3 regions of the Methylobacterium sp. 174MFSha1.1 genome follow, and region 3 is predicted to be linked to each of the others. Evidence: predicted binding sites of a transcription regulator. Region 3 holds the regulator's gene; each other region holds the start of a gene.
What was found. Region 3 encodes LexA, which represses DNA repair genes until DNA is damaged. Its sites were predicted from a motif close to TGTTCNNNNTGTGTTCNG; they were not measured.
Positions count from the first base shown of each region.

Region 1: the regulator LexA is predicted to act here: its motif matches at 1,513-1,530, upstream of BM430_RS06335 (trna delta -isopentenylpyrophosphate transferase).
Region 2: the regulator LexA is predicted to act here: its motif matches at 1,350-1,367, upstream of radA (DNA repair protein RadA).

Region 1 is NZ_FPCB01000007.1:286,064-288,326, reverse strand. Features, by position in the region: gene BM430_RS06340 (dienelactone hydrolase family protein) at 1-309, opposite strand, end outside; gene BM430_RS06335 (trna delta -isopentenylpyrophosphate transferase) at 494-1,261, opposite strand; gene BM430_RS06330 (hypothetical protein) at 1,600-2,263, shown strand, end outside.
Region 2 is NZ_FPCB01000016.1:62,740-65,002, forward strand. Features, by position in the region: gene BM430_RS15020 (LysR family transcriptional regulator) at 1-539, opposite strand, end outside; gene BM430_RS15025 (cytochrome b) at 639-1,217, opposite strand; gene radA (DNA repair protein RadA) at 1,415-2,263, shown strand, end outside.
Region 3 is NZ_FPCB01000054.1:13,591-15,853, reverse strand. Features, by position in the region: gene BM430_RS30825 (cupin domain-containing protein) at 1-636, shown strand, start outside; gene lexA (transcriptional repressor LexA) at 710-1,453, opposite strand; gene BM430_RS30815 (aliphatic sulfonate ABC transporter substrate-binding protein) at 1,686-2,263, opposite strand, start outside.

The DNA of each region.
Region 1 (2,263 bases), on a different contig from region 3:
GCAGATGTCCTTGATGTAGTCGTGGACCCCGAAAATCTCCTCGACCACGAGCACGATCGGGAACGGGCCGGGACCCTGCGGCATCGCCCGGTAGGCCGGCATCGGTCCGTCGCCGACCGGGATCCGCACCTCACCGGCGACGATACCGGCCTCGTCGGTGTGGATGGCCTGCGCCTCGACCCGGGTGGTGGCGAGCGTCAGCCCGGTCATCAGGCTCGTCATCACGAAGCCGCGCCGGGAGAAGGGCGGGATCACCAGACCGTCGAGCTGCTCGAGGTCGTTCGTCCGCGCGTCGTCGCTCATCGCCATCCGGTATCCTCCCGTTCAGTGGCGCCCGTTCGCGCCGGCGCGCGATCTTGCGTGCGGGGACCGCGAGGGCAAGCGCGAAGGCAGGTCGTCCACGGTCACGATCCGGTCAGGAGGGCGAGGGGCTAAAGATAAGGGCCGCCCGCGTGAGCGGACGGCCCCTGTCGAATCAACACCGGTCCGGCGATCACGCCACCGCGGCCTTGCGGGACTTGGCGTTGCTGCGGGCCGGCCAGCCGAGGGCGACGAGGCGGGCCTTGGCGTGCTCGCGCACCTCGTCGCGCACGCCCGGCGGCATCGCGGACAGCGCCGCTTGCGTCTCGGGCGCGAGCATCAGGTCGGTCACCGCGTTGATCGACTGGGCCTGGTCGATGCGGGCGGTCAGGTCCGCCTCCGACGAACCGGCCTCGGTCCGGCCCGTCTCCTCGCCGGAACGGAGGTCCGCATCGTTCGCGGCCCCGCTCTCCCGGTCGCTTTCCTCCGTCTCCTGCGGCTCGCGCACCGGCTCGGGCCGGCGCGACTGGTTCGCCGCCACCAGATCGGGCCGGCTCGCCTTGAACTCGTCGGCCTCGTCCTCGGAATAGAGCAGGCCGTGCAGGCCGGCGAGCTTCAGGATCACCCGGTCCTTGGCCCGCTTCTCCGCCATCGCGAAGACGTAGGCCGCCTGCTTGCCGGAGACGCGGTAGTTCACGCCGATCAAGGCCTCGCCGATCGACCACTCGGTGCGGTCGCCGTTCGGGCCCGGCATGTGGCCCGTCACCAGGATCACCGCCTCGTCCCGCTCGGCCCGCACGATCACCGGGGCGTCGAAGCGGATGCGGGCCTGCACGGCGATCCGCTCCAGGGCCTTGTGGTAGATCACGGCCGTGCCCTGCACGCGCCAGACGTTGCCGGCCAGGGGCTCGCCGTAGGTGGCGAGGATGTCCGCGATCTGCTTGTCCGTGGTTGCGCTCATCTCGATCGATCTCACCTGCTGACAGCGGCTCCGGACGGGCGGGGGAATCGGCCGGTTCCACATTTGTTCCCTACCATGGCATGTAGTGATGCGCGAGCGTTTTCGCGATGCCGATGCCAGAATAAACGTCGTCGGCGGATGATGTTTTGTCGCGCCCTCGCGCGAGCGCGCAGCCCGGCGCAGACGATCCCCCACCCGGAACGGCCGCGCTGTCACGGCGACGATTGCATGGGCGTTGCCCCGAGCAGGCATGTTCGCTAAATGTTCCTGAAGCGTCACGCCCCCAGAACTTCGGCAGGACGGCGGATCGGCGCCGGTCCCGGCCCCCGGAGCCCCGCATGAGCACCCCCGCCCTCCTCGATTCCGCGACCCTGCTCGAACGCCCGGGCCAGCGCCGCAGCGCCGTGCGCGGCACGGCGCCCCGCCGTGGAACCGCGCTGGTCCCGGCGGTGCCGCGTCCTGCCCTGGTCGCGGATTTCCTCGCCATCGCGGCGCTCGATCCGGTGGTGGAGCGCCTGCGCGCCGCGCCCAATCCGGTCCGCCTGACGCTCGGCGACACGGTGGTCGAGCACGCCGCCGATTTCGAGCAGGTGCGCACCGATGAGCCGGGGCTCCTCGTCGACGTGGTGGCGGAGGGCGATCTCGGGCGGCACCCCTTCCGCACGGCTTACGTGGCGGGGGAGCCGGTGGTGGCCGAGGACGGCCGCCGCTTCGTCATCGAGAGCGCCGCGACCCTGCGGGCCGAGCCGCGGATCTCGACCGTGCGCCTGATCATGGCCTGCCGCCGGGCCTACGTCTCGGCCGGTGATCGCGTGCGGATCCTGCACCACCTCGACGAGTGCGGCACCGGTCGCCTCGTCGAATGCGCCGCCATGGCAATCAACGCCCAGGACGGCGTCGCGGCGGTGCTGGCCCTCGCGGTCGAGGGACTGGTGGCGGTGGATATCAGCCGCCCGATCCTGCCGGAGACGCCGGTGCGGCGGCGGTCGCTGCCCTATCCGG
Region 2 (2,263 bases), on a different contig from region 3:
GGGTGCCCGCGCCGGGCGACCACCGCGAACCCGTCCCGGATCAGCGTGGTGGTGCCGAAGCGCTCGCCCTCGGCCCGGCCGGCGCCGACGATGCCGAGATCGACGTCGCCGCGATCGAGCAGGTCGTCGACCCGCACCGTGCCGCTCGGGCTCATGTGCAGGCTCAGGGACGGCGCCCTCTGGCCGATCCACTCGGCGATCGGCGCGGCGAGCACCACCGCGGCGGTGTTGTTGAGCACCAGGCGGAAGCGCGCGCCGGACGTGGCCGGGTCGAACCGGTCCTGGTGCAGGGCGCCCTCGATCTCGGCCAGGGCCCGGCGCACCGGCTCGGCGAGGTCGAGGGCGCGGGGCGTCGGGCTCATGCCCTCCGGCCCGCGCACGAACAACTCGTCGCCGAGCGCCCGGCGCAGGCGCTGGAGCGCGTGGCTCACCGCCGACTGGCTCAGGCCCAGCCGCTCGCCGGCGCGCGTCACGTGGCGCTCGCGCATGATCGCGTCGAACACGATGAGCAGCTTGAAGTCGAACGCGTCCCAGTTCACGGGCGCGGGTTGTAGCCGAGGGATCCGCGGGGCGCCACGGGCGGCCCCCCTCTGCGCAGGACAGCCCTACCTCCGCGGGGAGAGGTGGAATCCCGCGCGTCAATGTATCGGATCAAGCGGAAGCCCCACCCCCCGCCGCGGCCACATCCGCCCCATCACCTCGTCGCGACGGATCCAGGCGTGCCAGGCGACCGCCAGCAGGTGCAGGGCGAGCACGATCCCGAGACCCCAGCCGATCCAGTAATGCGCGCCGTAGCCCGCCTGCGACAGCGCCTTGTCGACCGGGACGAGGCGCGGGAAGGAGAACACGCCGAACCACGGCAGGCCGTAGCCGCCCGCCGCCGAGTAGACGTAGCCGCTGATCGGCAGCAGCAGCATCAGGGCGTAGAGGGTGAGGTGCGCCAGGCTCGCGGCGAGATGGGCGCCGCGGGTCGGCGGCGCACGGTAGGCCGGCTCGCCGGCGACGAGCCGGTAGACGAAGCGCAGCGGCAGGAGCAGCAGCACCGTCAGGCCGAGCGACTTGTGGATGTCGAGGAGCTCGCGCCGCGGCGAGGTGCCGGGCTCCTGCCAGGCGGCGTAGATGCCGAGGCCGAGCGCCAGGACGATCAGGGCCGCCATGATCCAGTGGAAGCCGCGCTGGACGCGGTCGTAGGTGTAGGTTCGCCTCAGGCGGGGCATCGGGCGCGCATCCGTGACGCGGGGGAGTCCCCTCAAGCTTTCGCGGCGGAATGGGACGCGAGCGCGGCAGGTTCGTTTCCCAACGGTCGCCGAGATACGATCGCGGGCCCGCGGTTGCGCGAGCGCCCGCCTCGGGACATATCAAGAACACATGCGGCTGCCGGCGCGCGGCCCCCTTCCCCGGAGAACCGCCCCCGATGGCGAAGACCCACCAGACCTTCGCCTGCCAGTCCTGCGGCGCAGTCTACAACCGCTGGCGCGGGCGCTGCGAGGCCTGCAACGGCTGGAACACGATCGTCGAGGAGACCGGCGCGGCAAGCCCCGTCTCCGGCCCGGTCGCGACCCGGCCGAGCCGGGCGCGCGGCCGGATCTTTCCGCTCGAAGGCCTCACCGGCGAGGTCAAGGAGGCGCCGCGGACCTCGTCCGGCATCGCCGAGCTCGACCGGGTGACGGGAGGGGGCTTCGTCCGCGGCTCGGTGATCCTGCTCGGGGGCGATCCCGGCATCGGCAAGTCGACGCTGCTGATGCAGGCCTCCGCCGCCCTGGCGAAGCGGGGCGAGCGCGTCGCCTACATCTCGGGCGAGGAGGCGGTGGGCCAGGTGCGCCTGCGGGCCGAGCGGCTGGGACTCGCGAGCGCCCCCGTGGAACTTGCCGCAGAGACCAACGTCGAGGACATCATCGCCACCTTGAGCCAGGGCAAGCCGCCGGCGCTCGCGATCATCGATTCGATCCAGACGATGTGGACCGAGACGGTCGAATCGGCCCCCGGCACGGTGACGCAGGTCCGCGGCTCGGCCCAGAGCCTGATCCGCTTCGCCAAGACCTCCGGCACCGCCGTGATCCTCGTCGGCCACGTCACCAAGGACGGGCAGATCGCCGGGCCCCGCGTCGTCGAGCACATGGTGGATGCCGTCGCCTCGTTCGAGGGCGACCAGGGCCACCATTTCCGCATCCTGCGGGCGGTGAAGAACCGCTTCGGCCCCACCGACGAGATCGGGGTGTTCGAGATGACCGACGGGGGCTTGGCGGAGGTGCCGAACCCCTCG
Region 3 (2,263 bases):
AGCCGCCTCGATCCGGCGATCCTCGGCCACGCCCTCGGCGTGCCGGAGGCGACGCTGGCAGCCCTGCCCCCGGGCGAGACCTACATCATGCAGGGCCCCGTCCTGCCCCTCGACGCCCCGGCCGCGCGGGCCGAGCGGCCGCTCGCGCCGTCGCGGTCGCATCGCTACGGGCTGGCGGGGAGCGACACGATCGTGGATGCCGCCGGCAGCACGATGCGGGTGGCGCCCGCGAGCGCCTTCCCGGTCTCGGCGGGGATGACGGGTCTCCTCGTGCGGCTCGCGCCCGGCGCGATCCACACCCCGCACTGGCATCCGGGCGCGAACGAGTGGCACTACGTCCTGCGGGGGCGCACCCGCGTGACCCTGTTCGGGCCGGACAAGCGCCTGGCCGTGGCGGAGCTGGGCCCGGGCGACTGCGCCTACATCCCGCGGGCCTGCGGGCATTCCGTCGAGAATATCGGGACCGGGACGGCCGAGATCGTCGGCGTGCACGACAGCGGGGTCTACAGCGAGACGTCGCTGGCGGGCTGGCTCGCCCAGGCGCCGCGCCACCTGCTCGCCGCCAATCTCGGCCTCGACGAGCAGGCCGCCGCCGGCTTCCCGACGGCGTCGCGGGTCTTCAGCCGGACCGCCTGAGGGCGCGGGCGGCTCACGAGGATTCTGAAGGAGGACGGGGCGGGCCGGCATCCGGTCCGCCCCGTCCTGTCCTTCAATACTTGCGGACGAGGCTCACCAGCCGGCCCTGGATCCGCACCCGGTCCGGCCCGAGCACCCGGGTCTCGTAGGCCGGGTTGGCGGCTTCCAGCGCGATCGAGGAGCCGCGGCGGCGCAGGCGCTTGAGGGTCGCCTCCTCGTCGTCGATCAGCGCCACGATGATGTCGCCGGTATTGGCGGTCTCCTGGCGACGGATCACCACGAGGTCGCCGTCGAGGATGCCGGCCTCGATCATCGAGTCGCCGCGCACCTCGAGCGCGTAGTGCTCGCCGCTGGCGAGGAAGTCCGGCGACATCGCCACCGAGCGGCTCTGGCTCTGGATCGCCGAGATCGGCGTACCGGCGGCGATCCGGCCCATCACCGGCACGCTGACCGACTGGCCGCTCTCGTCCGACGCCATCGTCATCGCGGGGATGCCGGCGGGCCGCTTCGGCTCGTGGGCGCGCCCGCCCTCGACCACGCTGGGGTTGAACCGCACGACCTCGGCGGTCGGCACGGGCGCGGCCGCCACGGGCCCGGTCACCGCGTCGGGGATGCGGATCACCTCGATCGCCCGGGCCCGGTTCGGCAGACGGCGCAGGAAGCCGCGCTCCTCCAGCGCCGTGATCAGCCGGTGGATGCCCGATTTCGATTTGAGATCGAGGGCGTCCTTCATCTCGTCGAAGGACGGGGGGACGCCCGTCTCGCGCATTCTCTGCTGAATGAAGCGGAGCAGGTCCAACTGCTTACGCGTGAGCATGTGACACTCTCATCCCCGCGCTGGCGCGCTCCGGAAACAAATCGCGAACATGGTAAGCGTTCCGCAAGTGTTCCGCAAGCGGGTCTGGAACTGCGGCGCCCGTGGGGCGGAAATATATCCGCGCAACAGGGAAGACCCGGGCATCGTCTCCGATCACTGGGCATCCTGCATCGCCGAGGCACCGCCCGAAGCAGGACCAGTTCCTCGATCCGCCTCAGAGTTTTCGGACCGGTCAGCGCACAGGAGGTGCCCAGATCTCGAGGGCGGCGGTGTCGACGGCGCGCGGCAGCAGCCCCTCGGCGCGGAACGCGTCGGCGATCGTCTGCTGCTCGGAGAGCCCGTCCCGGGTGACGGGCTCGACCCGATAGCTGCGATGGGCGTTCGCCGCCAGGACGATCTCGGGATCGAGCTTCCAGAGCGCGGCGAGGCGCGCGGCGGCCTCGGCCGGGTTCGCCTTCACCCAGGCCCCGGTCTGCGCCAGCTTGCCGAACAGGAGGCCGAGCACCGGCCCGTTCGCCGCCGCGTAAGCGTCGGCGGCGAGGTAGTAGCGCTTGTAGAGCGACAGCCCGGCCCCGTCGCGCAGGACCCGCGCGCCGGCCTGCTTGTGCGCCGCGGTCAGGAACGGGTCCCAGGCGGCCCAGGCCTCGACGCCCCCGCTCTCCAGCGCGGCCCGCCCGTCGGCCGGGCTCAGGTACGCCGGCACGATGCTGCGGAAGGACAGGCCGGCCTCCTTGAGTGCGGCGAGGACCAGGAAGTGGTTGCCCGCCCCCTTGGTGACCGCGATCCGCTTGCCCTTGAGGTCGGCCACGG